Regions from separate parts of the Micromonospora sp. NPDC048839 genome, predicted to be linked through region 3. Evidence: riboswitches for the same ligand, from Rfam matches in the RefSeq annotation. Region 3 holds a riboswitch; each other region holds the start of a gene.
The links. Region 3 has a riboswitch for cobalamin ahead of bluB (5,6-dimethylbenzimidazole synthase). Riboswitches for the same ligand answer to the same signal wherever they lie in the genome.
Positions count from the first base shown of each region.

Region 1: linked by a shared signal. The riboswitch ahead of AB0C25_RS03900 (acyl-CoA thioesterase) and the one ahead of bluB (5,6-dimethylbenzimidazole synthase) in region 3 are both predicted to bind cobalamin.
Region 2: linked by a shared signal. The riboswitch ahead of cobN (cobaltochelatase subunit CobN) and the one ahead of bluB (5,6-dimethylbenzimidazole synthase) in region 3 are both predicted to bind cobalamin.

Region 1 covers NZ_JBEZGL010000002.1:152,062-162,195, forward strand. Annotated here, with positions in the region: gene AB0C25_RS03875 (transcriptional regulator) at 1-1,078, shown strand, start outside; gene AB0C25_RS03880 (HD domain-containing protein) at 1,075-1,653, shown strand; gene AB0C25_RS03885 (GNAT family N-acetyltransferase) at 1,682-2,683, opposite strand; gene AB0C25_RS03890 (DinB family protein) at 2,680-3,219, opposite strand; gene AB0C25_RS03895 (zinc-dependent alcohol dehydrogenase family protein) at 3,879-4,871, opposite strand; gene AB0C25_RS03900 (acyl-CoA thioesterase) at 4,973-5,485, opposite strand; cobalamin riboswitch at 5,616-5,831, opposite strand; gene AB0C25_RS03905 (copper resistance protein CopC) at 5,962-8,055, shown strand; gene AB0C25_RS03910 (copper chaperone PCu(A)C) at 8,120-8,719, shown strand; gene AB0C25_RS03915 (Dyp-type peroxidase) at 8,716-9,957, shown strand; gene AB0C25_RS03920 (copper resistance CopC family protein) at 9,954-10,134, shown strand, end outside.
Region 2 covers NZ_JBEZGL010000005.1:32,396-42,529, reverse strand. Annotated here, with positions in the region: gene AB0C25_RS11420 (hypothetical protein) at 120-833, opposite strand; gene AB0C25_RS11415 (RNA polymerase sigma factor) at 826-1,320, opposite strand; gene AB0C25_RS11410 (hypothetical protein) at 1,528-1,863, shown strand; gene AB0C25_RS11405 (MBL fold metallo-hydrolase) at 1,875-2,549, opposite strand; cobalamin riboswitch at 2,931-3,060, shown strand; gene cobN (cobaltochelatase subunit CobN) at 3,323-6,991, shown strand; gene AB0C25_RS11395 (VWA domain-containing protein) at 6,988-9,327, shown strand; gene cobO (cob(I)yrinic acid a,c-diamide adenosyltransferase) at 9,327-9,938, shown strand; gene AB0C25_RS11385 (cobyrinate a,c-diamide synthase) at 9,932-10,134, shown strand, end outside.
Region 3 covers NZ_JBEZGL010000035.1:9,744-19,877, forward strand. Annotated here, with positions in the region: gene AB0C25_RS35710 (dihydrofolate reductase family protein) at 1-176, shown strand, start outside; gene AB0C25_RS35715 (MerR family transcriptional regulator) at 224-1,165, shown strand; gene AB0C25_RS35720 (DUF2332 domain-containing protein) at 1,244-2,179, opposite strand; gene AB0C25_RS35725 (FAD-dependent monooxygenase) at 2,325-3,437, shown strand; gene AB0C25_RS35730 (CU044_5270 family protein) at 3,459-4,424, opposite strand; gene AB0C25_RS35735 (sigma-70 family RNA polymerase sigma factor) at 4,443-5,012, opposite strand; gene AB0C25_RS35740 (bifunctional 5,10-methylenetetrahydrofolate dehydrogenase/5,10-methenyltetrahydrofolate cyclohydrolase) at 5,234-6,133, shown strand; cobalamin riboswitch at 6,146-6,346, shown strand; gene bluB (5,6-dimethylbenzimidazole synthase) at 6,375-7,001, shown strand; gene AB0C25_RS35750 (hypothetical protein) at 7,173-7,391, opposite strand; gene AB0C25_RS35755 (DNA-binding protein) at 7,877-8,086, shown strand; gene AB0C25_RS35760 (hypothetical protein) at 8,311-9,339, opposite strand; gene AB0C25_RS35765 (vitamin B12-dependent ribonucleotide reductase) at 9,579-10,134, opposite strand, start outside.

The sequences.
Region 1 (10,134 bases), on a different contig from region 3:
CCTGTTCAAGGTGATCCGGGAGTCCATCCCGCTCACGCAGGAGCAGCTCGCCGTCGACCTCAACGTCGACCGGGTAACGGTGCAGAGCTGGGAGTCCGGGCGTCGGCCATTCACCGCGGTACCGCTCGGGCAGGCGATCGCCGTCCGACGCCGGCTCGGGCGGCTTGGCGCGAACACCGTTCTGCTCGCAGCACTCGACGACGCCGCCGAGGCGGATCTCATCGTCGCCGCCGTCCTCAACGAACACGTCGACCGCTGCGACCTCGCCGAACATCCGCTGGGCTGGTCTGTGCTCACCCACCGTCTGGCCGACTTGATCCTCTGGGCCGTCCTCGGGCAGACACCGACCTTCGCCAAAGGTCTATCCATCGCCCATACCCGGCGGGGTCCAGTCGCGTCCGGGCCGACCCTGCCCGTCGACGAGCAGCGTGCGTTTTTCGCTCACCTACACGTGCTCGCCGATCGCGCCGCAGCCGGACGGCATCGGAACGTGCTGCTGCACCGGCAAGCCTGCTTCCTCGCCGGCATGGACCCCACCAAGGCGGCAGCAGGTTGGCTCACCCAGACCACCGCCCGAGCTCGCCGCATGACCACCTTCCGCACCTGGTCACCGCTGTGGCCCGACGCCCGCTCCGTCGTCACGTCCCTCGCCAACCAGGGGGACCCGGAACCGTTACGGGACTTCATCGCTCACGCACACCCCGACGATGCCTGCGAGCGAGCGGCCCTCAACTACTCGGCCTACTGGGTGGGCGAGATCCCGTACCGCCACCGCGACGACTCCTTCATGCCCGAAGCGCTCGCTGACTGGCATGGCTCAATCCTTCTTCGACACCTGGTCCATCGCCTGGATCCAGGGCATCCCTTCGTCGACCTCAACATCCACAACGTCTGGGCCTTGCTGGCCGCACGACGCGGTCTCGCTGTCGACAACCCCGCCGTGACTCGGGCGTTCCTCGACCGGAGTGTCCCGCTCTTGGACAGTGATCGAATCTCCGCACAGTCACGGCAGGAACTAACCTCTATCGTCTATCGCCTGCGGGCGGACGGACTCACCGGCACAGGGACGGGCAGATGACCGACGACCACGACGCCGCCGGAGCAGTCAGCTTCATCTTCGAGGCCGGCGTCCTCAAACGCGCCGCCCGTACCGGCTGGTGGTTCGCTGGCGTCAAGCACCCCGAATCCATTGCCGAGCACTCGTTCCGGACCTCGCTCATCGGAATGATGCTCGCCGCCATGGAGGGCGCGGACCCGGCGCGGGTGTCGATGCTGTGCGTTCTACACGACACTCAGGAAACCCGGATCACCGACATCCCGCACATCGCCAAGCGCTACCTCACCGCCGTACCCAACACCGCCGTCACCGCCGACCAGGTTGCGGCCTGCCCACCGGCCGTCGCCGACGTCATCACCGCTGCCGTCGCCGAGTACGAAGCCGGCGAGACGCCGGAAGCCGTCGTCGCCCGCGACGCCGACAAGCTGGAATGCCTCGTCCAAGCCGTCGAGTACCGCCATCAGGGCATCGACAACGTCCAGCGCTGGATCGACAGCTCACGAGCAGCACTCAAGACCGCCAGCGCCCACCGCCTCGCCGACGCCGCCCTCAGCGGACAACCCCTCGCCTGGCTCACTCCCCCGCCGCAGGAGTAGGCCTTCGGCGGGATCCCGCCGCCTCAGCTCAGCGCGCCTCGACTGGTTTGCGGTAACGGGGTTGCCAAGCCGTCACCCGGTATCCCGCCTTCTCGTACAACCGAACGCTGTTGTTCGGATTCTCCGCGATCGTGCTGAGGCGGGCCGTCGAGACTCCCGCCTCCGCCAAAATACGGAGCGTGCGCCCCATCACCGCAAGACCGACGCCTCGCCGGCGGCACGCGGTGCCTACGGCAACCCACGGCGTCAGCGCGGTGCCGTCGGTCTGCAACTCGTTCACCACAACCGCGGCGATGTCGTCCCCCGCCCAGACGACACACCAGATGTCGATGTCCTGGACGTCGCGGAGGTACTCCTCGTAGGTCCTGGGCCGGTGGCCGTTACGTGATCCCGCGAAGCACTCCTCGATCACCTGGTGGATCTGGGGATGGTGGGCAGCCTCGACCGGACGCTGGATGAGCCCTTCGGGCAGCCGAATGTCGCCGTCCGGTAAACCGCTGAGGTCGTGGGTCATGTCAACGACCGTGAACGCGATTCGGTAACCGTGAGCTGTCAGCAGTGCCAGCTTGCCCGGCTGGTGCTCGCCCACGTTCGCGCCGAAGACGCTCCAGCCGCCGCCCGGCCTGCTGCCGTCGAACTCGACGGCCTGTGCCTCCTGCCACCGCAGCATGGCGCTGCCGATGCCCCGTCTGCGCCACGCTGGGCTCACGCATCCACTCAGCAGGTAGACCCGGGTATCGGCCGCCTCGGACCACCAGTCCATCCAGGTGAAGCCCACGGTTCGCCCCGAGTCGGCCTGGGCGATCAGACAGAACGGGTGTACGCCGTTGGGGTCCTCGCTGGTATCGGGACCGGGCAGCCAGAGATCGCCGTCGGCCCGGTGCGCCTCGGCACGGACGGCCTGGACGCCGGCAATGTCACTGGCACCCACATAGAGCCGCATCGTGACGCCGGCCTCCGCCAATGAGCCGAACTGCTCCTCACAAAAATTGAGAGTGGGCGATTCTGACTTGCCGCCCTGGTGGGTCACAGGCCGGTTCGCCCGTCGATGCACTCGCGCAGGAGGTCGGCGTGGCCAGCGTGCCGCGCATACTCTTCGATCACGTGGACAAGCACGTCGCGCGTGGCGTGGCTGCCACCGTCGACCGACACCTCGCGGCCCAGGTCGGCCTCCTCGAGGGCGTCGAGCCATTCGTCCGCCTTGGCGATCTCGGCCTTCCAGGTTGCAAAGGCGTCCTTCACCACCGCTGGGTCGGGGACCGCGCCCCCGAAGTCCCAATCCGGGTGGTCCTCGTGCTGGTAAAGGCACGGTGTGTCGGTTCGCCCTTGCAGCACACGCTGGAACCATTGGTTCTCCATCTGCGCCAGATGGCGGACCAGGCCGAGCAAGCTCAGGCTGCTGGGCGGTACCGAGCGTCGGCCGAGCTGCTCGGCGTCCAGTCCGTCGCACTTCATCTCTATGGTCAGACGGTAGTTGCCGAGATACTCCCGGTAGGTTGCCTTCTCGCCGACGGGCTGACCGAAGATCCTGGGGTCATCCTGGGGGGCGGTCCACAGTTTGCTCACGGCGCTACCAAATCGCGGGCGGATCGCACCAGTCAAGTGAGTTGCGGGTGCACCAACTTCGACGGCGGCACATCGCTGGCGAAGCTCGACTCGTCGTCCCGAAGGAACCACCGGTCCTCGGCGAGCGGGGTGACCAGAAGGATCGAGCTGCCTCAAAGTCCACCGGAGTTCACGTACGTCCGAGCACAGTCGTCCTGGTCGTCACTCAGACGAACGTCGGATCTTGCGCATGAGCATGGCCCAGACTCCGTACCCGGAGCCGACATTTCCCGTGACTGCGCCGGCAGCAGAGCCCATGAAGAGGGCGTTGGCGCAGTCCGGGCAGACCTTGCGGCCGGTGATCGTCTCTTGAAACGGCTCTTTCACCCGTCGTCTGCAGTCCGGGCACTCACGGCTTGACAGGCCCATTGGCTCTCCCCGGTCGGTTATCCAGCAGGGTATCCGGCTGCCACTACCCAATCGGTCGTCACGAGCGCCCTGACGCCTGCGAGGCGCCAGGGTGCGGCAGCAGTGCGACGAGGCCGGGGTAGGTATGCGCGTGTGATCCGGGCAGGCCCCGGCGTGCCGGCAACGCCGCCCGAGGGGTCGCAGAGGGCTCCAGGGTCAAAGGGCGGCCCGCAGCGACGCGCCCTGCGGATCGGACGGGCGGTCCCCGCATCTCAACCGGCGACGTCCACGACCACCTTGCCGTTCGCGGTGCCGCTGGCGACCAGGCGATGGGCGTCCAGGACCGTGTCGAGCGTGAACGCGCGTGGGTCCAGTCGCGGGCGCAACGCGCCGGCATCGGCCAGCGCCGCGACCTCGCGCAGAATGTCGCCCTGGTGTTCGCGGCCCTGCCCGGTCAGCAGCGGCAGCAGGGTGAACACCCCGGAGTACGTCGCTCCCCGGAACGACAGCGGGGCGAGCGAGTGCGACCCCCAACCCAACGCGCTGACCACGTGGCCGTGATAGGTGCGCACCGCCGCGAACGACGCGTCGAGGGTCGCGCCGCCCACGTTGTCGGCGATGATGTCGAACCCGACACCGTCGGTGTACCTCTGCACGTACTCCTCGACGCTTGTCGAGGTGTAGTCGATGGGCACCGCACCCAGGCTCTCGATCAGACGCATGCTCGCCGGCCCGCCCGTGGCGTACGCCTCGGCGCCGCGCGCCTGAGCGAGTTGGACGCTCACGTACCCGACGCCACCGGCGCCTCCGTGCACCAGCACCTTCTGCCCGGCCCGCACTCCGGCCCGGTCGACAAGCCCCTCCCAGGAGGTGATCGCCGCCAGGGGTAAGGCGGCGGCCTCCCGCATCGAGAGGGTGTTCGGCTTGCGGGCCAGTAGTCGGGTGTCCACGGCGGCGTACTCGGCAAGCGAACCCTGGAGGTCGCCCACGCCCCCGCACAGCCCGTACACCTCGTCTCCCGGCGCGAAGTCGGTCACGTCCGCACCGACCGCCGCGACGACGCCGGCGAGGTCGAGGCCGAGCACCGCGGGGAGCCGGATACGCGCGTGCGCGGCCTTTCCCGCCTGGATCTTCGTGTCGAGCGGGTTGACCCCGCTGGCGACGATCCGCACCAGCACCTGCCCGCGCTCGGGGGTGGGTTGGTCGATCTCCTCGATCGTCAGCGGAACGTCGAACTCCCGCAGCACCGCAGCGCGCATCGCCATCCACACTCTCCGTGATCGGGGCCTCTCGTGGACGCTATCCGACCGGATCGACGGTGGGGCGGGTTCCTCGGACCGGCCACCGCCACAACGGGCGGACCGCGTCAGGCGTCGTCGGCGCCGTCGAGCAGCGCGCGCCGCAGCGCCAGCCGGTGCTCCCGGCGGATCTCCGCCTCCCGGTACCGTCGCCGGTCCCCGTCGGTCTCCGGCAGCAGCGGCGGCACGGTACGCGGCTGCCCGTCGTCGTCGATGGCGACCATGACCAGGTGGGCGGTGGCCACGTCGGTGGGCGGCACCGCCCGGTCCCACCGGTCGGCGGTCACCTTGACGGCGACCTCCATCGAGCTGCGGCCGGCCCAGGTGATCCGGGCGTCGACGTGTACGACGTCACCGACCCGTACCGCGCGGAGGAACGCCGTCTCGTCGATGGCGGCGGTCACCGCCGGCCCGTCGGAGTGCCGGGCGGCGACCACACCGGCGACGGAGTCGATGAGGTTGAGGATCCGGCCGCCGTGCACCGTACCCATCAGGTTGGTGTGGTGCTGGTCCATGATCTGCGACAGGGTCAGGTGCGACGCCGACGGCGCTCGGCCGGCGATCGTGGTGGTGTCGTGCACAGCGGTAGTCCGTCCCTCGGGAACCCACACCGCCGGGTCGCGGACACCTGCTGACGGGGACCTGGCCGTACGCCACACGCCCGGCCCGTCACCCGCTCAGCCCACCCGCGAGGCCGACGGCAGCGCACACGGTTGTGTACGCGGCGCCGGCAGGTCTTCGGACTCGCGGGCCTGACCGGTCGGGCCGGTCCCCTACTGGCCGTCGCTTCCCAGGCCGTTGTGCCCAGTGCTGATGACGGCGGTCGTTCCCACTCACCGCTGCGGGGCAGCCCCGGATTTCCACCGGGTTCCCTCTTGCGACGCCCAGCCGGTCACGACGGGGCGAACCAGCGCCGTCGGCAGCATAGCTGGCCAGGGAATGTGTCCACCCGGGGCGTCCCGCTGCGGCGGCCCGCGACCTCGCCGTCAACTTTTGTCGTCGGAGGAAGAAGATCGCCACCTCTTGAAAAAAGTCTCGCGAGGGTGAGGATATCCAGATGCGTCGTCTCCCCCAGACTTGCGGGCGGGTGGTCTCGGGCCTCCTCGCGTTCCTCCTCGCCTCGGCGGTCGCCCTGCTCGCGTCCGCCCAACCCGCCGCAGCTCACGGGACCCTCGCCGAGTCCACACCGGCGGGCGGCGCCACCGTGCGCGAGCCGTTCACGGAGGTGCGGCTCTTCTTCACCGAGAAGGCCGCCGCCAACGCGTTCTTCACGGTCACCGCCCCGGACGGCACCCGGGTCGACGACGGCTGGTCACAGGGGGAGCCGAAGCCGCTGGCTAAGCCGGTACGGGAGTACTTCCTGGTCAACGGGCAGTTCGAGCCACGGGAGTACACGACGGGGTTCCCGGCGGTGGTGACCGTCGCCCACCTGCCCGCCAAGGGCCAGTATTCGGTGAGCTACCTGTCGGTCGCCTCGGACGGCGACACCGTGCGGGGCACCCTGACCTTCCGCTACGACGGGCGGGTGGCGGCAGCGCCGAAGGGGTGGAGCCCGCCGTCGACCCAGCCGGACCCGGCGCTGGTGGCCGCCACCGAGCAGCACAACACGTCCGGGCAGGCCTCGGCGGTGCCGACCACCGCGGATGACGCGTCGACCCCGCCGGCCGCGGCGGCCCCGTCGACCGGGTCGACCGAGGACAGCGGTTCCGGAGCGCTGGCCTGGGCCGGCTGGGCGGTGGCGGTCGCGGCGGCCGGGGCGGTGGTCGCGTACATCGTCTGGCGTCGCCGATCGGCTTCCACCGGCAGACCCACCGGCCGGGGCCGTACCTCGCCGGCGACCTCCGGTCGACGCGGCGGTGGTGCCCGGTCCACGAACAAGGCCGGCACCGGCCGGACCGTCGGGGCCAAGGCCGTCGGCGGCAAGGCTGCCGGCGGCAAGGCCAGCGGGGGCAAGACCGCCGGGGGCAAGACCGCCGGGGACAAGGCTCTCGGTGGCATGGCCGGCGTCGTCGCGCCGGCCACGGGCGACAAGCGACGGCCCACCACCGTGCCGGCGGCACGCAAGGGCAACACGGTCGTCACGGCCCGCACGGGCGTCGCGGTGGATCCGACGCCGACCGATCAGACCGTCGCCGGTACGGACGGCGAGCCGACGGTCGAGCCCGGAGCACGGCCCGACCCGGACCTCGCCGCCGCGACGCCCGGGTCCCGGCTGAGCAACACCCACCTGGCCCTGCTCGTCGGCGGGCTGGTGATCGCTCTGCTGGCCGGCTTCGGGCTGGCCCGCATCGGGACCGGCGACGAGAACCCGGCGAGCCGCGACGCCCGACAGCCCGCGGGCGGTCCGCCCGCCGCGGGGCAGGTGGGCTCCGCGAACGACGGGCACCAACACCCGGCGGGCACCGGGCCGCACACGCATCGCGGTGACGGCGCGACGGGCGAGACGCTGGCGACCGGGACGACGGTCAGCGCCGGCGGGTACACCCTGCAACCACTGGAGCGGTCCCAACCGCCCGGGGTACGCACGGACTACCGGTTCCGCATCGTCGGGACCGATCGGCAACCGGCGACCCGCTTCGCGGTCGTCCACGACAAGCCGTTGCACCTGATCGTGGTCGGCCGCGACCTGTCCGGGTACCAGCACCTGCACCCGACGATGGCGGCCGACGGCACCTGGAGCGTCCCCCTGACACTGGCCCGGCCCGGCGGCTATCGCGTCTACGCCGACTTCTCCGTCACCGCGACCAACGACACGCAGATCCCGCTCGTGCTGGGCGTCGACCACACCGTGCCCGGCGCGCACACCCCGACCGCGTTGCCGCCGGTGCAGGCCCAGGCGACGGCCGGGCCGTACGCGGTGTCGATGACCGGAACCCCGACGGTGGGGGTGACGGCGCCGATGCACTTCAAGGTCAGCGCCGGCCCGACCGTGCCCGTGCAGCTGGAGCCGTACCTGGGCGCGTACGGGCACCTGGTCGTCGTCCGCGAGGGCGACCTCGGGTACGTGCACGTCCACCCCGAGCCGGAGTTGGTCGACGGGTCGGTCAAGTTCTGGCTGACCGCCCCGAGCTCGGGCCGGTACCGGGCGTTCTTCGACTTCCAGGTCGCCGGCAAGGTCCACACCGCCGAGTTCACGATCAACGTGCCCTGAGCCGGAACTTTCTCCCCGCTGCGGCCGACCATCCCGCCAGCAGCAATCATCGGAGGAAGAACACATGCGCAGCACCAACCCGCTCGGTCCACGCCGCTTGGCCACCGTCCTCGCCGCCGCCATCCTGGCGGTGGGCGCTGCTGGTTGCGGCTCGTCCGACTCTCCGTCGGCGGCGCAGCCCGCGCCGTCCGCGTCGGCCTCGGCCAACCCGGACGCCGGTGTGCTCGGCATTCGTGACCCGTGGGTCAAGGCGGCCGACAAGGGGATGACGGCGGCCTTCGGGACCCTGGTCAACGACGGCGACAGCGATGTCACGCTGAGCAGCGCCACGACCGAGGTGTCGCCGATGGAGCTGCACGAGATGGCCATGAAGGACGGCAAGATGGTCATGCGGCAGAAGCAGGGCGGCATCGTGATCAAGTCCAGGGGCACGCACGCGTTGGAGCCCGGCGGCGATCACCTGATGCTGATGAACCTCACCAAGCCGGTCCAGGCCGGTGACGAGTTGACCTTTACCCTGACCTTCGCCGACGGCCGGACCCAGCAGTTCCGCGCGGTGGCCAAGCCGTTCACCGGCGCGCAGGAGAGCTACGCCCCCGGGCACGGCGAGCCCATGCCCGGCATGAGCGCTACGCCGGGGATGAGCATGAGCCCGGCATCGTGACCGAGACGTCACCCGTCCGGCCGGTGAGCAGGCGTGGCCTGCTCACCGGCGGGGCTCTCGCCGTCGGCGGTGCCGTGGCCGGCGGGGCCGCGATCGCCGTGACCCGTGCTGGGCAGAACGGGCAAACTCCGGCGACCGCTGCCGACACGACGCTGGCGGCGACCGTCGGCGGCCTGGTCGAGCCGTTCCACGGTGCCCGGCAGGCCGGGGTCGCCACCGAACCGCAGGCGCACGCGGCATTCGTCGCGTTCACCCTGCGACCCGGCACCGACCGGGCCGCGCTGGGGCGGATGTTGCGGCTGCTCACCGACGACGCCGCCCGGCTCACCCGGGGCCAACCCGCGCTTGCCGACACCGAGGCCGAACTCGGGCTGCTGCCGGCACGGCTGACGGTGACGTTCGGCTTCGGACCCGGCCTGTACCGGGCCGCCGGTGTCGACGATCGGCGACCGGCCTCGGTCACCGACCTGCCCTCGTTCCGCGTCGATCGACTCCAGCCGGCCTGGTCCGGCGGCGACCTGCTGGTGCAGATCTGCGCGGATGACGCGGTCACCGTCGCCCACGCCCAACGAGTCCTGCTCAAGGACAGCCGGCCGTTCGCCGTCGTCCGCTGGGTCCAGCAGGGCTTCCGGCGCAGCCCCGGAGTCGAACCGGGCGGCCACACGCAGCGCAACCTGTTCGGCCATCTCGACGGCACGGCGAACCCCCGGCCCGGCACCCCGCTGGACACCGCGCTGTGGGTGACGGACGGCCCGGCGTGGCTTCGCGACAGCACCACCCTCGTGGTGCGGCGCATCAGCATGAACATGGAGACCTGGGACCTGCTCGGCCGCACCGACCGCGAACTCGCCATCGGACGGCGGCTCGACACCGGTGCGCCCCTCACCGGCACCGCCGAGCATGACGAGCCCGACTTCGCCGCCACCGGCCCCGACGGGCTCACCGTCATCCCCGACTTCTCCCACCTCACCCGGGCCCGGGTCACCGACGACCGGCTGAAGATCCTGCGCCGGCCCTACAACTACGACGGTGTGCCGACCGCCGAGGGCCACGCCGACAGCGGGTTGATCTTCACCTCGTACCAGGCCGACATCGCCCGGCAGTACCTGCCCATCCAACGCCGACTGGCCGACCGGGACCTGCTCAACGAATGGACCACCCCGATCGGCTCCGCTGTCTTCGCCATCCCACCCGGGTGTACGCCGGACGGCTGGATCGGCGAGCAGGTGCTCGGATGACCCCGCCAACCGGAGACGTCACCACCGTGCCGCCACCCCGCCCCACCGCCGTCCGGCTCGGCGCGGCGGCTCTAGCTGTCCTCGTGGCGCTGCTCATCCCGGCCACCCCGGCCCGGGCGCACAACTCGCTCAAGTCGTCGACGCCGGCTCGGGACGCGACCCTGTCGAGCGCGCCGA
Region 2 (10,134 bases), on a different contig from region 3:
GCGTCGTCCGGCAAGGCGGAGCGGTGTCCGGATACCGGTGTTGTATCCGGACACCGCGACAACGCAGCCGGGCGGCGGCTGGGCCCGGCGCAGGCCGGCCAGCACGTCCGAAACACGCCCTAGCGCAGTGAGCGGGCGATCTCGATCGCCTCGGCCCTGGTGACCGCGCCCTCGAGCCGGTAGCTGACGTCGGCGTCCTGCCAGATCAGCGTCGAGGCGGCAAGTCGGGCGCTCTCCTTGCGGACCACGCCCGAACGGTCCACGTACGACAGCACGTGCGGGCCCTCGACCCATACCGCGAAGTCGCCGCCGACCTCGACCCAGTCGGCTCCCGGCGGGATGACCTCCTTGTGGAAGGACAGGTTGAGGCGACCGTCGAACGCGTCGACGCGCAGCGCGCCGCCGTCGTAGAGCAGCGTCGCGACCCGGCAGGTGCCCGCGGGGTCGGGGTCGGCGACCAGCACCCGCTCGGGCGGACCCAGCTTCGCCGGCAGACGGATCGGGAACCGTACCGCCCGTTGTGCCTCGTCCAGACCGGCGACCCGCTGCCCGGGCAGCGGCGACGCGACGCCGCCGGGCACCGTCGGCGCGGGCGCGACGGCAATGCTGACGCCGGCGAAGCGCAGCAGCCCGGTGACCGCGTCGGCGACGGCGGCACGGGTCGGCGGCAACACCGCCACCAGCAGCAGGGCGGCGAGCGCCGCCGCAGCGAGCGGACGCCACCGTCGCACCGGCCGGTGCAGCCGCCCTCGGACCTGGGCCCGCACGTCGGGCGGCTCGGGCGTTTCCAGCCAGGCGGACAGGTCCCGCAGTTCCCGTTCGAGGTCACCCATGCCGGACCTCCTCCCGGTCGAGCAGGCCGCGAAGCTTCGCCAGTGCCCGGGACGTGCGCGACTTCACCGTGCCCCGGGGCCAGCCCAGTGCCGCCACCGTCTCCTCCTCGCTGAGGTCGAGGAAGAACCGGCAGACGATCACCTCGCGGTCGCGTACCGGCAGTTGCCGCAGTGCCCGCACCAGGGCGGCGCGGCGCTCCCCGGCGAGGACCGCACCCACCGCGCCGTCCTCGGCGAACTCCGCCGTCGGGTCCGCCGCCGCGGCGCGCAGGACGAGCCCGTCGCGGCGGCCGCGCGACCGGTGCAGGTTGCGGGTCTCGTTGGCGACGATCGCGAGCAACCAGGACCGGAAGGACGACTCGCCCCGATAACGGGACAACTTGCGGTACGCCTTCACGAACGCCTCCTGGATGACGTCCTCGGCGTCCGAGCCCGCGCCGAGCAGCGCCGCCGTCCGGTACGCGGACGCGGTGTGCCGGGCGACCAGGAGGTCGTACGCCTCCAGGTCACCGGAGCGAGCGCGGGTGACGAGCGCGTCGTCGTCCAGGGGAAACCTCCGTTCGGGTCACACTCATGACACCGCCCACGCGTGGCGGGTTCCACCCCCGTCGGGTCAGCTGTCTCCCATCCGCCGTGCAGCGTATTGCCAGGATTCGGTGCTGCACTGGAGGGGCGTCGAGGGAAGGGGTGGGGCATGAGCTGGTTCAGTCGCCGGTCACGGGGCGCCGAGGCGACCCCGACGAAGCTGGACCGGGAGGCGACCCGGGATGACCTCGCCGCGCTGGAGGCGTTCGTCACGAGCCGGCGCGGGGTGGAGTTCTACCTGGAGCCGGAGACCACCGCGACGGACACCACGGTGGTGGCGATCGCCCACGACGGGGAGTGGATCCGCCGACGCACCGGCACGCCCCGCGCGGCCGGGTCCATCGCCCGCAAGCACGCGGTGCCGCTGTACGAGGCGGGCCGCACCGGCTACCCGGAACGGATGCGGGTGTGGAACCGCGCACACCCGGAACGCCACGCCCGCTGAGGCCCGTCCGCTCAGGCGGCCTCGACGACCGAGCGGGCCTGCTCACGTGTCATCGGCTCGGCGTGGCTGGAGACGTACCAGTGGTAGGTGTCGTCGAGCAGTCGCCGGACCAAGTCGAGGTCGATGCCGTCCTCCGGTCGGCGCAGGTGTGCCGGCGGCGGGTAGAAGCAGTCGCCCAGCAGCATGACGCCCGAGTCCGGCACCAGCACCACCGTCGAGTCCGTCGCGTGGCCGCCGCCGACGTGGCGTAGCCGAACCCCGACCGGCAGCTCGTCCAGATCGGCGAAGACCCGGGTGGGCGGCAGGATAGCGAAATCCTCCCAGGAGTCCACCGCGAGCGCCCGGGCCCGGAAGCTCGGGCCGAGGCGTGGATCGGCGTGTACCTGCTCGCGCAGGTAGCGGTGACTCCACGGGCGGGCGGCCTCGGCGCGCAGCAACGGTACGGCCGTCTCGTGCCCGACGATCTCCACTCCGGGCCAGGCGCAGGCGCCCCAGACGTGGTCCCAGTGGTGGTGGGTGTAGACGAGCCAGCGCGGCTGCGGAAGGCCTGCGGCGGCCAGCGCGGCCTGGATCTCCCGGGCGTGCGCGGGGCTCTGCCCAGCGTCGATCATCACACTGCCGTGCTCGTCGGCGACGACGGCGACGCCGGCCTGGACCGCGTCCGGGTCCGAGCCGCCAGGGCAGATCCAGACCCGACCGGCGAGGTGGTGGAATCGGGCGGCGCTGATGGTGATCGACCCCCGAGATTGATCGCGGACGTTGGGCCAGTGATCACCGATCCTAGGTGACCGCGCCGGATGCCACCGTCCCGCGAACGATAGGCGCAGGCCAGGGGACGTGCGCGCGTCCTTTGCTCTGCTTCAACCGACGCACCAGTAAGGCGTCGCATTGTTGCGCGGGTTGAAGCAGAGCAAAGGACGCGGCACATTGACCTGACGCCGGCGAAGCAGGGCTTCCTCGCCCGCAACCATTGGTAGTTTTCGATGGATGTCGCCCGCTTCGCGACGTCGGGTCGGCGTTGACCGGCGGCGGAGGGGTGTGGCAGCATTCGCGGCCTGACGGCAGTGAAGGAAGTCGGTGCGATTCCGACGCGGTCCCGCCACTGTCACCGGGGAGCGATCCCCCCTCGTGAGTCACGACCGTGTGTCTGCGGTTGGAAGGCCGGGGGAGAGCGTCGATCCGGAAGCCAGGATACTTCGGCCGTCGGGATGTACCCCAGGGCGTGGACACCCGAGGAGGACCCGATGACGCACGGCGTCTCATTCATCGACGATCATCGTCGCACTGCACTCCGGGGCACTGGCTTCCGGCACCGCTGAGCCGAGCGCCCGGCGCTGACCGGCCCCGACGCCCGTGTCGGTGCGTCCGGCCGCGCCGTCGTACCGGCTGACGCCGCACCCACCCGCTTCGTCCAGGTCGCCTCCGTGAGCGGCCAGGGCGTGACTCCCCGGAGCCCGCCGTGCGCATCCTGCTGCTCTCCACCGCCGACACCGACCTGCTGGCCGCCCGAGCCAGCGGCGCCGACTACCGGCTCGCCAACCCCGCGCGGGTCGCCGCCGACGAGGTACCCGCCCTGCTCGACGGGGTCGACCTCGTCGTCGTACGCCTGCTCGGCGGTCGGCAGGCGTGGCCGGACGGCCTCGCCGCGGTGCTCGCCACCGGTGTGCCGACGGTCGTGCTCGGCGGCGAGGCGCTGCCCGACGCGGAGCTGATGGCCATCTCCACAGTGCCGTCCGGGGTCGTCACCCAGGCGCTGGCGTACCTCGTCGAGGGTGGGCCGGACAACCTCGGGCAGTTGGCCCGGTTCCTCTCCGACACGGTGCTGCTCACCGGCGAGGGGTTCGCCCCACCCGCGCCCACCCCCGCGTACGGCGTGCACGGCGAGCACCCGACCGACCCGCAGCGGCCCACCGTGGGGATCGTCTTCTACCGGGCGCACGCGCTGGCCGGCAACACCGGGTTCGTCGACGTCCTCGCGGACGCGGTCCACAACGCCGGCGGCAACCCGCTGCCGATCTTCTGCGGCTCGCTGCGAGGGCTGACCACCGGCGCGGGACCGCTCGGGCTCTTCGCCCGCTGCGACGCGCTGCTGGTCACCGTGCTGGCCGCCGGTGGCGCAGTCGCCGCGGACGCCTCCGGGGGCGGCGACGAGGACGCCTGGGACGTCGGCGCCCTGGCCGCCCTGGACGTGCCGATCATCCAGGCGCTCTGCCTGACCAGCACCCGCGAGCAGTGGGCCGGCAGCGACGCCGGGCTGTCCCCGTTGGACGCGGCGATGCAGGTGGCCATCCCCGAGTTCGACGGCCGGATCGTCAGTGTGCCGTTCTCGTTCAAGCAGATCGACGCCGACGGGCTGTCGGTCTACGCGGCCGACGCCGACCGGGCCGCCCGGGTCGCCGGGATCGCCGTGCGCCACGCCCGGCTGCGGTACGTGCCCGCCGCCGACAAGCGGGTCGCCGTGGTGCTCAGCTCGTACCCCACCAAGCACTCCCGGGTCGGCAACGCCGTCGGGCTGGACACCCCGGTCTCGGCGGTCCGACTGCTCGCCGCGCTCGCCGAGGCCGGCTACCACCTGGGCGACGCGCCGGTGCCCGACGACGGCGACGCCCTGATCCACGCGCTGATCGCCGCCGGTGGACACGACGTAGAGTGGCTCACCCCGGAGCAGTTGGCCGCCGCCGAGGCCCGGATACCGGGGCAGACCTACCGGCGGTGGTTCGACCAGGTCCCCGCCGAGCTGCGCGAGCGGATGCGGGAACACTGGGGTGAGCCGCCCGGCCAGCTCTACACCGAGAGCGGCGACATCGTCCTCGCCGGGCTGCGCTTCGGCAACGTGGTGCTGCTGATCCAACCGCCGCGCGGCTTCGGGGAGAACCCGATCGCCATCTACCACGACCCGGACCTGCCGCCGAGTCACCACTACCTGGCCGCGTACCGCTGGCTGGCCGCCCCGCTCGCGGACGGCGGCTTCGGCGCGGACGCCGTGGTGCACCTGGGCAAGCACGGCACCCTGGAGTGGCTGCCCGGCAAGGGCCTCGGCCTGGCCGCCGACTGCGCCCCCGACGCGGTCCTCGGTGACCTGCCGCTGGTCTACCCGTTCATCGTCAACGACCCCGGCGAGGGCACCCAGGCCAAGCGCCGAGCGCACGCCGTGGTCATCGACCACCTGGTGCCGCCGATGGCCCGCGCCGAAACCTACGGCGACCTGGCCAAACTGGAGCAACTGCTCGACGAGTACGCCACCGTGCAGGCCCTCGACCCGGCGAAGGTGCCCACCGTGCGGGCGCAGATCTGGGACCTCGTACGCGCGGCGGAGCTGCACCACGACCTGCACGCCGAGGCGATGCCCGACGCGGACGACTTCGACGAGTTCGTGCTGCACCTCGACGGGTACCTCTGCGAGGTCAAGGACGTGCAGATCCGCGACGGGCTGCACATCCTCGCCGACGCGCCCACCGGTGAGCCCCGGGTCAACCTGGTCCTCGCTGTGCTGCGCGCCCCGCAGATCTGGGGTGGCGCCCGCTCCCTGCCCGGCCTGCGGCAGGCGCTCGCCGTCGCGTACTCCCTCGACGAGCAGGAGCTGCTCGCGGCACCGGGCGAACGACTGGCGGTGCCCACGGCGCTGACCGACGTGGTGGACGGGCCGGCCGGCACCGCCGCCGACGCCGTCGACCTGATCGAGGCCCTCGCCCGGCGGTTGGTCCTCGGCATGGAGACGCTGGGCTGGGACGCCGAGGCCGTCGACGCGGTGGTCACCGAGGTGACCGGCCAGTCGATCCCGGACGTCGCCGCCGTGCTGCACTTCGCCGCCACCGAGCTGGTGCCCCGGCTGGACCGGACCACCGACGAACTGACCAACACCCTCGGCGCGCTCGACGGGCGGTTCGTGCCGCCCGGCCCGTCCGGTTCACCCACCCGGGGCCTGGTCAACGTGCTGCCCACCGGCCGCAACTTCTACTCCGTCGACCCCAAGGCCATCCCCAGCCGCAACGCCTGGGACGTCGGGGTGGCCCTCGCCGACTCGTTGCTGGCCCGGCACCTCGCCGACACCGGGGCGTACCCCCGCTCGGTGGGTCTGACCGTCTGGGGCACCAGCGCGATGCGCACCCAGGGCGACGACATCGCCGAGGTGCTCGCGCTGCTGGGCTGCCGGCCGGTGTGGGACGACCGGTCGCGGCGGGTCACCGGCATCGAGGTGGTGCCGACCGCCGAGCTGGGCCGGCCGCGCGTCGACGTGACCGTACGCATCTCCGGCTTCTTCCGCGACGCGTTCCCGCACGTGGTGGCGCTGCTCGACGACGCCGTGCGGCGGGTCGCCGCCCTGGACGAGCCGGACGAGGACAACTACCTGCGGGCGCACGTAGCCGCCGACCTGGCCGAGCACGGTGACGAGCGGCGGGCCACCGCCCGGATCTTCGGTTCCAAGCCGGGGGCGTACGGCGCGGGCCTGCTGCCCCTGATCGACGCGCGGACCTGGCGCAGCGACGCCGACCTGGCCGAGGTGTACGCGGTGTGGGGCGGCTACGCGTACGGCCGGGGCCTGGACGGGCGGGAGGCGCGCGCCGACATGGAACGCTCCTTCGCCCGGATCGCGGTGGCGGTGAAGAACCAGGACACCCGCGAGCACGACATCGTCGACTCCGACGACTACTTCCAGTACCACGGCGGGATGGTGGCGATGGTCCGTCACCTCACCGGCACGTCACCGCAGGCGTACGTGGGTGACTCGGCGATGCCGCACGACGTGCGCACCCGCACGCTGGGCGAGGAGACCCGGCGGGTTTTCCGCGCCCGGGTGGTCAACCCGAAGTGGATCGCGGCGATGCGCCGGCACGGCTACAAGGGCGCGTTCGAGCTGGCGGCCACGGTGGACTACCTGTTCGGCTACGACGCCACCGCCGGCGTCGTCGACGACTGGATGTACGAGCACCTGGCCGCCGCGTACCTGTTCGACGACACCACCCGGCAGTTCCTGGAGCAGTCCAACCCGTGGGCGCTGCGCGGCATCACCGAGCGCCTGTTGGAGGCCGCCGACCGGGGGCTGTGGGCCAAACCCGAGCCGGACACCCTGGACCGGCTGCGCGACACGTACCTGGCCAGCGAGGGCGACCTGGAGGATCGGGCATGACGGTCTACCCGTTCAGTGCGGTGCTCGGCATGGCCGACATGCGGCTGGCGCTGCTGCTCAACGCGGTGTCCCCGGCGATCGGCGGGGTGCTGGTCCGGGGGGAGAAGGGGACCGCCAAGTCCACCGCCGTGCGCGCCCTGGCCGCGCTGCTGCCCCCGGTCCGCCGGGTCGCCGGCTGCCGCTTCGGCTGTGACCCGGCCGAGCCGGACCCGGCCTGCCCGGACGGGCCGCATCCGGCCGACGCCACCGCCGAGACCCGTCCGGCCCGCCTGGTGGAGTTGCCGGTCGGTGCCGCCGAGGACCGGGTGGTCGGCTCGCTGGACCTGGAGAAGGCCCTCGGTGAGGGCGTCCGCGCCTTCGAGCCGGGTCTGCTCGCCGCCGCCCACCGGGGGGTGCTCTACGTCGACGAGGTCAACCTGCTGCACGACCACCTCGTGGACCTGCTGCTGGACGCGGCGGCGATGGGTCGCAGCCACGTCGAGCGGGAGGGTGTCTCGGTCAGCCACGCGGCCCGGTTCCTGCTGGTCGGCACGATGAACCCGGAGGAGGGGGAGCTGCGTCCGCAGTTGCTCGACCGGTTCGGGCTCACCGTGGAGGTGGGCGCCAGCCGGGACCCGGAGGTGCGGGTCGAGGTGGTTCGCCGCCGGCTTGCCGCCGACGCCGACCCGGCCGGGTTCGCCGCCCGCTGGGCCGACGCCGACGCGGAGATCGCCGCCCAGGTGGCCGCCGCCCGCCGCCGACTTCCCGGGGTACGCCTGCCGGACGCCGCGCTGCGACAGATCGCCGAGGTGTGCGCCGCGTTCGACGTGGACGGGATGCGCGCCGACATCGTCACCGCCCGTGCCGCTCTCGCGCACGCCGCCTGGCACGGTCGCGACCGGGTCACCGTGGACGACGTCCGGGTGGCCGCCCGGCTGGCTCTGCCGCACCGTCGCCGTCGCGACCCGTTCGACACCCCGGGGCTGGACGAGAAACGCCTCGACGAGGCGTTGCAGCGTGCCCAGGACGCCCACCCCGACGAGCCGGACGACGACGGCCCCGACGACCGTGGCCCGGACGACACCGGCCCGCGGGGCGGCGGCCCGGCCGGCGACGGTGGCCCGAACGGCGGTGGCCCGGCCGGCGGCGGTGGCCCGAACGGCGGTGGCCCGGTCGGTGGCGGGGGCCCGAACGGCAACGGCCCGCAGGGCGGTGACGGTGTCGACCAGGGTGGACCCGAGTCGGCCGAGCACTCGGCGGCGTGGGACGGCAGTGGTCCGGACGGGGGCACCGACGGCCCGGACGGTGCCGGCGGTCGGCCGCAGCAGCAGACGGGCGACCGGGGCGACGACGACGGCTGGCCGCAGCGCCCGGCGGACGACCGGCGCGCCGACGACCAGAACGCGCGGATGCGCGCCGGCCGGGAACCGGCGACCGGTGACGACGACCCGACTCGCGGCGGGGAGTCCCAGTCGGTGGCCGTACCCCGGGGTGGGTTGAAGGCGCGGGTGCTCACCGCGCCCGGTGTGGGTGACGGGGTGCCGGGCCGGCGGTCGCGGGCGCGCACCGGACGGGGTCGCACCACCGGCGCGCGGGTGCCGGCGGGCCGGGTCGGCGCGCTGCACCTGCCGGCCACGATCCGCGCCGCCGCGCCGCACCAGGCGGTCCGGGGCCGGCGCAGCGGTCCGCTGCGACTGCGCCCGGACGACGTGCGCGAGGCGGTTCGCGAGGGACGCGAGGGCAACCTGGTGCTGTTCGTGGTGGACGCGAGTGGCTCGATGGGCGCCCGGCAGCGGATGACCGCCGTCAAGGACGCGGTCCTCGCCCTGCTCACCGACGCGTACCAGCGGCGGGACAAGGTCGCGGTGATCGCGTTCCGGGGTGCCGGCGCGCGGACTCTGCTGCCGGCGACCTCGTCGGTGCTGGCCGCCTCGACCCGGCTGGCCGAGTTGCCCACCGGCGGGCGTACGCCGCTGGCCGAGGGGCTGCTCGCCGCCGCGGATCTGCTGCGGCTGGAACGCCTGCGCGACCCGAAGCGCCGCCCGCTGGTGCTCATCGTCACCGACGGCCGAGCCACCGCGGGTCACCGTCCGCTGGACCGCGCGGCGGCAGCGGCGAAGGTGCTGGCCGCGACGGCGGCGCCCTGCGTGGTCGTCGACTGCGAGTCGGGTCCCGTCCGCCTCAACCTGGCGAACCGCCTGGCAACTCAACTGCAAGCCCCGTGCCGCCCCCTGAGTGACGTGGCCCTCGCCCCCCAAGCCCCGCCCCGTGGAGATCTTGGAGGGAAACGGCCCTCCCAGGGGCGCATTCCTTCCAAGATCTCGACCGGCCCCACCACCGACAGGAGCGTTGCCTGATGCCGCAGGGACAACCGAGTTCGGTGCCTCTCGACGGGTTGACCACCCGGCAGCGGCGGCACCGACCCCTGCTGATCGTCCACACCGGGCAGATGAAGGGGAAGTCGACGGCGGCCTTCGGGTTGGCGTTGCGGGCCTGGACGGCCGGTCTGCCGATCGGCGTGTTCCAGTTCGTCAAGAGCGCCAAGTGGCGGGTGGGGGAGGAGAACGCCTTCCGGGCGCTCGGCGCCGTGCACGAGCGCACCGGCGAGGGCGCGCCGGTGGCCTGGCACAAGATGGGCGAGGGCTGGTCGTGGATCCAGCGCGGCGGCGAGGCCGACCACGCCGCCGACGCCCTGGAGGGCTGGCGGCAGATTCAGCGTGACCTGGCCGCCGAGCGCTACGGGTTGTACGTGCTGGACGAGTTCACCTACCCGATGAAGTGGGGCTGGGTGGACGTCGACGAGGTGGTCGCCACCCTGGCCGACCGGCCCGGCTTCCAACACGTCGTGATCACCGGTCGGGACGCCGACCCGCGTCTGGTCGCCGCCGCCGACCTGGTGGCCGAGCTGACCAAGGTCAAGCACCCGATGGACGCCGGCCAGAAGGGCCAGAAGGGCATCGAGTGGTGAGCGCACCCTGGGCGCTGCCCCGGCTGGTGGTCGCCGCGCCGGCCAGCGGCCACGGTAAGACGACCGTCGCCACCGGGCTGCTCGCCGCGCTGCGCCGTCGGGGCCTGACGGTCAGCCCGCACAAGGTCGGCCCCGACTACATCGACCCCGGCTACCACGCGCTCGCCGCCGGGCGGCCCGGGCGCAACCTCGACCC
Region 3 (10,134 bases):
CGACGTTCGCTCGGCACGACCTGATCGACGAGTACCGGATCTACGTCCACCCGGTGCTGCTCGGCCGGGGTCGCCGGCTCTTCCCGGACGCCGACGCGCCGACCGACCTGCGACTGGCGGAGAGCCGCGTCTTCGGCAACGGCGTGGTCCTACTTCGCCACGAGCGGGCTCGCTGACGGCTGTCGCTTGAGTCTCCACCGGGGGGAGACGTGAGGGTGGGGGCATGAGCGGTGCGGAGCAGTACACGATCGGCGAGCTGGCCCGACGTACCGGCCTGAGCGTCAAGACCATCCGGTACTACGCCGACAGCGGCATCGTGCCACCGACGGACCGGAGCCCGACCGGCTACCGCCTCTTCGACGCCGCGGCGGTTGCCCGGCTGGACCTGGTCCGGACGCTGCGCGACCTGGGCGTGGACCTGGCCACCATCCGGCGGGTGGTGGACCGCGAGGTGCCCCTGCCCGAGGTGGCCGCCGCGCACGCCGAGGCGTTGGCGGTGCAGATCCGGGTGCTGCGGCTACGCCAGGCGGTGCTCACCGTCGCGGCGAGGCGCGGGTCGGGCCCGGCCGAGGTGGACGAGCTGCACCGGCTGGCCCGGCTCACCGCCCGCGAACGGGGTCATCTGGTCGCCGACTTCCTGGCCGGCGTCTTCGCCGGCCTCGGCGACCAGCCCGCGTACCCGGGTGTGCTCGTCTCGATGACACCGGAACTTCCCGACGACCCCACCACCGAGCAGGTCGAGGCGTGGCTGGAGCTGGCCGAGGTGTGTCGGGATCCGGAGTTCCGGGCCCGGATGCGGCGACTGGCGCGGCAGCACGCCGCCGACCACGACGTCCCGGGGCTTCCCCGCCCGGACGCCGTCGCGGTGGTCCGGGACGCGGTGGCCCCCGCCCTCGCGACCGGCCTCGACCCGACCAGCCCGGACGCCGATCCGGTGGTCGCGGCAGCCACCAGCCGGTACGCGAACCTGCACGGTCACTCCGACGACGCCGACCTGCGTCAGCGGTTGCTCGACCGGCTGGTGCCGGCCAACGATCCCCGCCGCGACCGCTACCTCGACCTGGTGGCGGTGCTCAACGGCTGGTCGACAGGCGAGGCGACCGCGCCGGCGGTGGACTGGTTCATCCGGGCCCTGCACGCCCGGATGCCCGAACCGGTTCGCTGAGCCGGCCGGGTGGGCTCGGCCGCGTCGGCTGGGCGGCTGGGCGGCTGGGCGGCTGGGCGGCTGGGCGGCTGGGCGGCTTCAGCCGAACCAGGTCATCGCCTGGCCGTGGCCTCGGGTCCAGGCCAGCGGCTGCCCGTCGAGCGCGAGGACGTTGTGCAGCGCGTCGCTCGGCGGGTCGGGCAACCCGTCGTACGGCAGCACCTCCGGTGCCTCGTTCGCGATCCAGTGGCCCGGCAGCTCACGGACCAGCCGGACGAACGCGTCCCGGCGCGGCTGCGGCACCTGGTAGAGCACTGACGTGTGGAAGACCACGAGCGTCGCGTCGGCCGGCGCGCGGGCGGCCAGCGCCGGGAGGTCGTCCACCAGATCACCGCGGACCAGCAGCGGAGGATCGGTGCCGGCGACCGCCGCCGCGGCACGCAGCCGGGACCGCCGGTGCGCGTGCTCCGGCCAGATCAGGGCGTCCAACCAGGACACGTCGCCGGAATCGGTCACGTCGAGCGGGTTGAGGTCCAGACCAGCCCGCCACACCACCCGGGGTACGCGGGCCGGCGGCACCAACCCGCTGGCCGCGCACTCCAGGACCGGCGCGCCGGAGCCGACCTCGTGTTCGCCGTAGCGGTACGCGTACCGGTCGGGGTAGAGGCAGAGCCCGGCGGACGCACCGATCTCCAGCAGGGCGAGGGGCTGCGGCAGCGCGGCGAGCACCGGCAGCAGGACCGCGCACCTGCCGCTCTCGTTGGTCTGGGTGGCCCGGGTGCGCAGCTCCGCCTCGACGGCGGGCCAGTGCGTCACCGCGTACTCGTGAAACGCGACCGGGTCGTCGACCGGGCCGCCGAGCCAGCGCACGACTCCGAACAGCAGATTCGGCTGCCGTTTGTTCGGCGGGAGCCTGTCGAGTAGGGCGAGCAGCGCGTCGTCACGGGCGACGGCCTGCGCCAGACGCTCGTACGTGGGCGACACCCCACGCGCCTCGCGGCTGCCGAACTCGGCGTACGCCTCAGCGGTCGTCATGCCCTGATCGTCGCAGCCCATTCCTCGGAAATTCAGCCCCCATTCCCGTGTGTCGACTCACCGCCCTCGTAGAGTGCTGCGGCGGCCGGCCCGTTGAGCAGCAGCTCAGCGGGGGTGCGGGTGGGGCAACGGGGAGGAGTGTGTCGTGCGGGGCAACGGTGTCCGGGTACTGATCGTCGGTGGAGGTGTCGCCGGGCTCGCGACGGTGGCCGCGTTGCGGGACTGGGGCGCGACGATCGACGTGGTCGAGCGGGCACCCGGGCCGACCGATTCCGGCACCGGCATCTACCTCACCGGCAACGCGACCCGCGTGCTCGCCGTACTCGGTCTGCGGGAGCCGGTCGCCGACGTCGCCGTGGAGATCACCCGACAGCGCAGCGCCAACCAGCGCGGCGGTCGCCTCTTCGACATCGACGTGACCGCGCTGTGGCAGGGCGTCGGGGCGTGCGTGTCGCTACCCCGGGCGCACCTGCACCGGGCGATGCTCGCCGGCGTCGGGGACACCCCGATCCGCTGGGACCGCCACCCGGTCGCGCTGTCCGAGGAGGGTGACCGGGTCGCCGTCGAGTTCGACGACCACAGCATCGAACGGTACGACCTGGTGCTCGGCGCGGACGGCGTGAACTCGACGGTCCGGCGGCTCGCCTTCGACGCTCCGGCGGCCCGCGACCTCGGCCAGTACGCGTACCGGTGGATCGCTCCCCGGATCGACGCCGAGCCGGTCTGGTCGGTGCAGTTGGGGCGCGGTCGGCAGTTCCTGACGATCCCGATCAGCGCCGAACAGACCTACTGCTACTACAACGACGGCCCGGTGGCCGACCGACCCGGCTGGCGCGACGAGGTGGCCGCGACGTTCACCGAGCCGGTCGCCAGCATGCTCAAGGCTCTCGACCACGACGACAGCACCCTGCACGCCGGCCCGAACCAGGAGGTCGTGCTCGGCGCCTGGTCCCGGGGACCGGTGCTGCTGATCGGTGACGCCGCCCACGCCACCTCGCCGAACATGGCCCAGGGCGCGGCGATGGCCCTGGAGGACGCCGTCGTGCTCGCCGCGTCGCTGGCCGCCGCCGGGTCCATCGCCGAAGCCCTGCGCGGGTACGAGGCGCGGCGACGCCCGCGTACCGACTGGGTGCTCAACCAGACCCACCGCCGCGACAGGGCCACCGGGCTCCCGCCCGCGCTCCGCGACCTGGTGATGCGCCGCCTGGGTGAGCAGATGTTCCGCTCGAACTACGGACCGCTGTTCGCCCAGCCCTGAACCGCCGTCGCCGGGTGCTGCTCAGGGCTGCTGACCCGGCCGGTCGACGATGGCGATGCGGAGGAGCGCGACGGCCGCGTGCACGGACTCCTTGCCGTCGCGCACCACCGACCCTCGGCGGCCGAGGTAGACGTGGGTGTCCCGGTCGAAGAGGACGTCATCGTGCCCACCGATCACGCCGGGCATCCGAATCGCCACCCCATGGCGACCGGCGGCGTCCACCACGTCGCCCGAGATGACGACCGCCCCGGGCTCCCGTGCCAACAACTCGAACAGCGCCGCCAGCGTTCGGGGCGGCACGTAGCCCTGGAGCATCATCCGCGCGGTGGTGTACACCATGCTCTCGTCCCCGTAGACGGCCTCCTCGTCGGCTCCTTCGGGGAGATGCAGGTCGACCGGGTGGTCCCGGAGATATCGAAGCAGCTCGTCCGGATCGGTGGGCAGGTCGCCGTGGTACGCCGGCGACTGGAAGGCGTCGAGCTCCTTGTCGGGATCCCCGGGATCACCGAGGCGGAGCTCCGTCAGCTCGCTCCACCCGTTCGGATCGGTCTCCGGTCGATAGCGTCCCTGCGTGTACGCGACTCCGCCGGCCGACTGCCACAGTTCGCTCCGGATGGTCCGGTACGGGCCGCTGGCCGGCATGTCCCTGACTATCGCGAGGGATTCCGTGAAGACGTACTGGTCGGGTCGCGCGGTCAGCTCGGGCTGCTGCCGGGCGGCGTCCGCCGCCATCCGGAGGATCTCCGACGCGGTTGCCGTGGGCGGCGGCTTGTCGCCCACCCGCATGGTCTGGACGGCCAGCCCACCGGCGGTCAGGACGACGGCCAGCCCGAACGCTCCGGCGAGTCGCCAACCGCGCAGGAACCGGGTGTAACGTCCGGCGGAACGGCCCGTCGAAGCCACCTCGGCCCGTCGGGCGACGTGGGCGGTCAGATCTCTGAGGAGTTGCTCCTCGAAACCCTCGGTCGACTGTTCGATCTTGTTCATGGCGTCAGCTCCGTCTTGTCAGGCGAGGGTGGTGGCCGGTTGGGCGAGCACGGCGCGAACGACGCGACGGGCACGATGCAGGCGGACCCGAGCAGCGACCGGTGACATCCCGAGCACGGTCGCCGCCTCCGCGACACTGAGGCCGTCCACGGCGACGAGTTCGACGAGCGTTCGGGTGCCCTCGGGCAGCTCGCTCAACGCTCGACAGGTGCGGCGGGCCGCCGACTCGGCGTCGATCCGCTCCTCGATGCGGGCGATGTCATCGGGGCCCAGGTCCCGTCGTCCGGCCAGTCGGCCGGTCACCCGCAGCCGTTGGGCAGCCCGACGCCGCTCGTCGCCGATGACGTTGCGGGCCACCCCGTACAGCCAGCCGACCTGGCTGCCCCGGTCCGGCCGGTAGCCGTCCGCCGACTCGATCACCGCCAGGAACACGTCGGCGGTCAGGTCGGCGGCGAGGTGCGGGTCGTCGACCCGACGCGCCACGAACCGGCCCACCGCCTCCACGTGCCGCCGGTAGAAGACCTCGAAGGCCACCGGATCGGCCCCGATGCCGGCGAGGTCACCCCCCACTTCGCTGGGCTCACTCACAGGCCGTCCCCTCTCGTAACCGTCACACCCCTTCTTCGTAAGCCGGACCGCGGGTGTTACCAAACCCCCCGGCCGCAGGCGGCACGACCGGTCAGTTGGGCAGTCGCCCTGGTGATGCGGCATGATCGAAGCACCGGCGACTGGCGGCACGGGGATGGTGAAACCATCGGGGAGCCTCTCGCGGGCGTCGACCGCCTGGGCGCCTGCGTGGAGAATCCGTCATGACCACGACCAGTGGATCCGCGCAGCACCACACCCCGTCTGGCACGGCTCGGCTCCTGCCGGGCGCACCCGTCGCCGAAGCCGTCCTGGCCGAGACCGCCGCCGCTGCCGCAGCACTCCGCAGCCGCGGGATCACCCCGAGCCTCGCCACCATCCTCGTCGGCGACGACGACGCCAGCGCCGGTTACATCGCCATCAAGCAGCGCCAGGCCGCCGCGCTCGGGTTCGCCTCCCCGCACGTGCATCTGCCCGCCACCGCCACCCAGGCCGAACTGCACCAGGCCATTGCCCGCTTCAACACCGATCCCGCCGTGCACGGACTGCTCGTGCAGTACCCCGTACCGGGGCATCTGGACTACGACGCGGCGCTGCTGACGATCGACCCGGACAAGGACGTCGACGGCATGCACCCGCTGAACATGGGGCGTCTCGCCGTCGGCCTGCCCGGCCCGCTGCCCTGCACCCCCGCCGGCATCGAAGCCCTCCTGGCGTACCACCAGATCCCCGTCGCCGGACGTGAGGTCGTCATCCTCGGCCGCGGCGCCACCCTTGGCCGCCCCCTGGCGATGCTGCTCGCCCAGAAGCGCCCGACCGCCAACGCAGCCGTCACCGTCGTCCACACCGGCGTGCCCGACTGGGACCGCTACACCCGCCGCGCCGACATCCTCGTCGCCGCCGCCGGCGTACCCCGGATCGTGCGGCCCGAGCACGTCAAGCCCGGCGCCGTCGTCATCGGCGCCGGCGTCCGCTACGAAGGGCGGCGCCTCCTACCGGACGTGGACGAAGCGTGCGCCGAGGTCGCCGGCGCCATCACGCCCCGGGTCGGCGGGGTCGGTCCGACCACCGTCGCGATGCTGTTCCGCAACGCCGTGCGCGCGGCCGAGCGCGCGAGCCAGTAGCTATGCTGCTCGGTGGCACAAACGTTGCGAGGTGCCCCGCGCGAGTGGGGAGAATCGGGAAGCCGGTGTGAGTCCGGCACGGGCCCGCCGCGGTGACCGGGGAGCTGCCACCCACGCGTACCAGACGCAGCCACTGGCCCTGAGGGGCTGGGAAGGCGGGTGACCAGCGGAGATCCGGGAGTCCGAAGACCGGCCTCGCGTCATCGCCCCGTCAGGGGCGCGAGCGCAGCGGGAGCCTGCCTTGAACAACGGACTCTACGAGACCATCCACCGCCGCCGGGACGTACGTGCCCAATTCACCGGGGCGCCGATCCCCGCCGAGACATTGGATCGGATCCTCACGGCGGCGCACGCCGCACCGAGCGTCGGCCTCTCCCAGCCCTGGGACTTCATCCTGGTCCGCGATCCTGAGCTGCGGCAGGAGTTCCACCGACACGTGGAGCAGGAGCGGGACACCTTCGCGGCCACTCTCGACGGTGCGGCGGCGGAACGCTTCGCCCGAATAAAGATCGATGGCGTACGAGAGTCGACGTTGTCGGTCGTGGTCACGTACGACCCGGAGCGGGGTGGGCCGGCCGTGCTCGGTCGACACGCGATCGCCGACGCCGGCCTCTACTCGGTCTGTCTGGCGATCCAGAACCTGTGGCTGGCCGCAACCGCCGAGCAGCTCGGGGTCGGCTGGGTCTCGTTCTACCGGGAGCCGTTCCTGCGCGACCTGCTCGGTATCCCGGCCACCGTCCGCCCGGTGGCGTGGCTCTGCCTCGGCCCGGTCACCCACCTGGAGCAGACGCCGGACCTGGAGCGGCACGGGTGGCGTCAGCGACGTCCCCTGTCGTCGGTGATCCACCACGATCGTTGGTCCGAGTAACCAGGTGACTGCAGCCCCGGGCGCGCGAACGCGCGAGCCGGTAGCCAGGCTCCGCCACCACCGCCATCGGCATGATCACTTAATACTGAGTAGTCAGACCGGGTCGCCCACAACTACTCAGCATTAAGTTATCGAGCCGGCTTCCTGCGCTCGCCGCCGCACCGGATAACCTCACCGGACCCAGCCCAGGAAGCGCCGGTGCAGCAGCCCGGCGGACACCCAGGTCAGGTCCTCCGCGGCCCAGACCAGGTAGGACGCCATGTAGAGACCCAACGACACCGCCGCGCCGTCGAACTCGGCACGCAGCTCGGTACGCCGGGTCCGACAGGGCCAAGGGGCGTCACAGCCGCCGCAGGTCCACACCGGAAGGACCGGGCCATGGGTGGTCACTGCACCCTGTTCAGGGAGAGGCCGGCGGCGGACCGGGCGTGCCAGCGGGCGGCCCATTCCGCCTGACAACAGGGGTACGGGGACAACCACGCCCGCCACCAGCTATAGCCCGCACAGAAGCCGTCAACGCCGGGCAAGTCCACGGACAGGAGCCGCCCGAGGTGATCCTCGATCATTCCTGCTCCTCCCCTGGCCAGTGGCCGCGCCGGATCGGGATGCGGTGTCTAGCTCGGCAGGGCAGGTCCGCCCCACATCGGCAGGTCCGCCGCCATCGCCGCCACGACCAGACCGGCCGGTGGCGCCGGGCAAAGGTCAGCGCCACCGCCAGCAGGTAATCGTCGTACGGCACATGCTTCGGCACCCGACCTCCCGGCGAGTTGTCCCGCCGTCGCCTGGCGTGACCACTCCACCACACACCATTCGGCGGGGTCTTGTCAATCTGCAAGTTACGATAGTCAAGTGTAAGTTGCGCTTAGTTTCAGACCGTGAAGCGACCACGCTTGTACGGGCCTGGCGAGTTGGCCGCCCTGTTCAACGTGTCGCGGCAGCGGGTACTGCAGATCACCCGCCGACCCGGCTTCCCTGAGCCAATGGCCCGCCTGATCGGCACGACCATCTGGGATGCGGACGAGGTAGACGACTGGGCCAAGCACAACCGCCCACCACGCCCAACCGAAGGCGACGAAGACCGCTGACCCGGATGCGCTTACCGCAACGCCCTGCCGGACTGGATCCTTCAGTACCTGGACCTCGAAGGTGACGTGACGCGTCAGAGTTCCATGGCACCAGCCAGAGGTCATCCCCGGAGTCCTTGAATACGCATCGTGGTACGCGACAGCAAGAATCCCAGCGGGTCGGCCCTTTACTTCAGAGGAGGTGCCTGGATGCGGATCATTCGCAGTATCCCGCAGTTGGCACCTCAGGCTCTCCCGCTCCCGGCGACCTCCTCGTCGTCATTCTTGCCTGCGGCGCTCTTAGCTCCCCCCGAAACCAGCATCAAGATGATGGCGCCGGCAATCACCCAGGGCCAATAGTTGGTCTCCTCGCTGGGACGCTTCTCGGCCCAGGTGCGAACGTCCAGGTGGACCGCAGTGCGGCCGCCGTCAGGACGCAGCCGCTTGACAGTTAGGAGACTTCTCCTGCCGGCGTCGGTGAGCACACAATAACGCGCACCCACCCTCAACTCTTTGATCGGTATGGCACCATTCGGGACATAGTCGGTATTTGCCGAACACATGCTAAAGGTCGCTGCTGCGGATGCCTCGACCACCGCGATCTGGGTGCCAGCATTCGGACTCCGGACGAAAGCCTTGCCATTGTTGCCGACATCTTGCTTGGTGCCGAGCACGTCTGTGACGTTCCAGTCAGGGCAAAGAGAATCTAGGTCCGCGTAATAGCCCTGTGAGATGACCAGCGCTCCCTCGTGGCGTACGGCATCGACGACGCCCGTTCCGCTAGGTGTGGGTGCGATCCCAGCCGTGGAAGCACACGGCTCCGCCTTCTCCACCGGGGAACTCGCCGACGGAGCCGCGCTCGCTGATGGAGGCGCGCTCACAGAAGGGGAATGATCTTGCGGAGTTCGATCATCTTGAGCCTTCGACCCCTCCGAGGTCTGTCCCCCGTTCGCAAGAAGGCCCGCCGCGACCACGATCAACAGGCCCACAGCCATCACCGCGAGGCCAGTCAACACGCTCGGCCGCCTGAAGAACGACACCTGGGGCTCGGAACCTTCGCCACCTTGGGCAGAAGACCTGCGCTGCTGCTCAACCAAAGCCCCAGTAAACGTCCCGAGTGCGAGCAACATCCCAATGACGCTCGCCGCCCTGTCGGCCCGGTCGAGAGAATTCTCGCCCATGCAAACCGCCAGCAAGATCCACGTCGCCAGCGCTATGCACCCCACCACGACGGCCGGGTGCATCTTCCTGCGGCGCGTCGGTGGCTCCGTCATCCCGGCATGATCTCAGACTGACTACGCAGCATCATCCCTAATCTATGTCGACTAGAAGACAGAATGAGCGGCACGGCCGGACCAACAATAGACGGCAAGCCTCATGCCTCGGAGTCATAAATATACCTCTGAGGTATATCGCCAACAGACGCGTACTTCCGCGCGGGTCTGGGCCAGCGGGAAACGCGCTGCCCCGACTCCCGCGAGGGGAGCCGGGGCAGCGCTGCGGTTCGCGTACGTCAGCTGCAGCCGCTGGTGGAGCCGCAGCCCTCGCAGACATAGCAGCTACCGGCCGGGCGCATCTTCGTACCGCAGGTGAAGCAGAGCGGCGCGTCGGCGGCCTTGCCGATCACGGCCTCCAGCAGTTCGGTGCTGGAACCCACGCTCGGAGCCGGCTTGGCGGCGGCCACGTCGGCCATCTCCTGGGCCGGCTGGGCGACGGCCTCCGACTTGGCCGGGGCCTCCACCGGCGCCGAGGACGCCATCGCGGTGAGCTCCACGCCGGTGACGGCGGCGGCCTCCGCGTCGGCCTCGGCCCGCAACTGGGCGGCCCGCTCCGAGGCGGTGAAGATGCCCAGTTCGGCGCGGCGCTCGTAGGGCAGGAAGTCCAGCGCCAGGCGACGGAAGATGTAGTCCATCACCGAGGCGGCCATCCGCACGTCCGGGTCGTCGGTCATGCCGGCCGGCTCGAAGCGCATGTTGGTGAACTTGCTGACGAACGTCTCCAGCGGCACGCCGTACTGCAGGCCGATGCTGATGGCCACCGAGAAGGCGTCCATCACGCCGGCCAGGGTC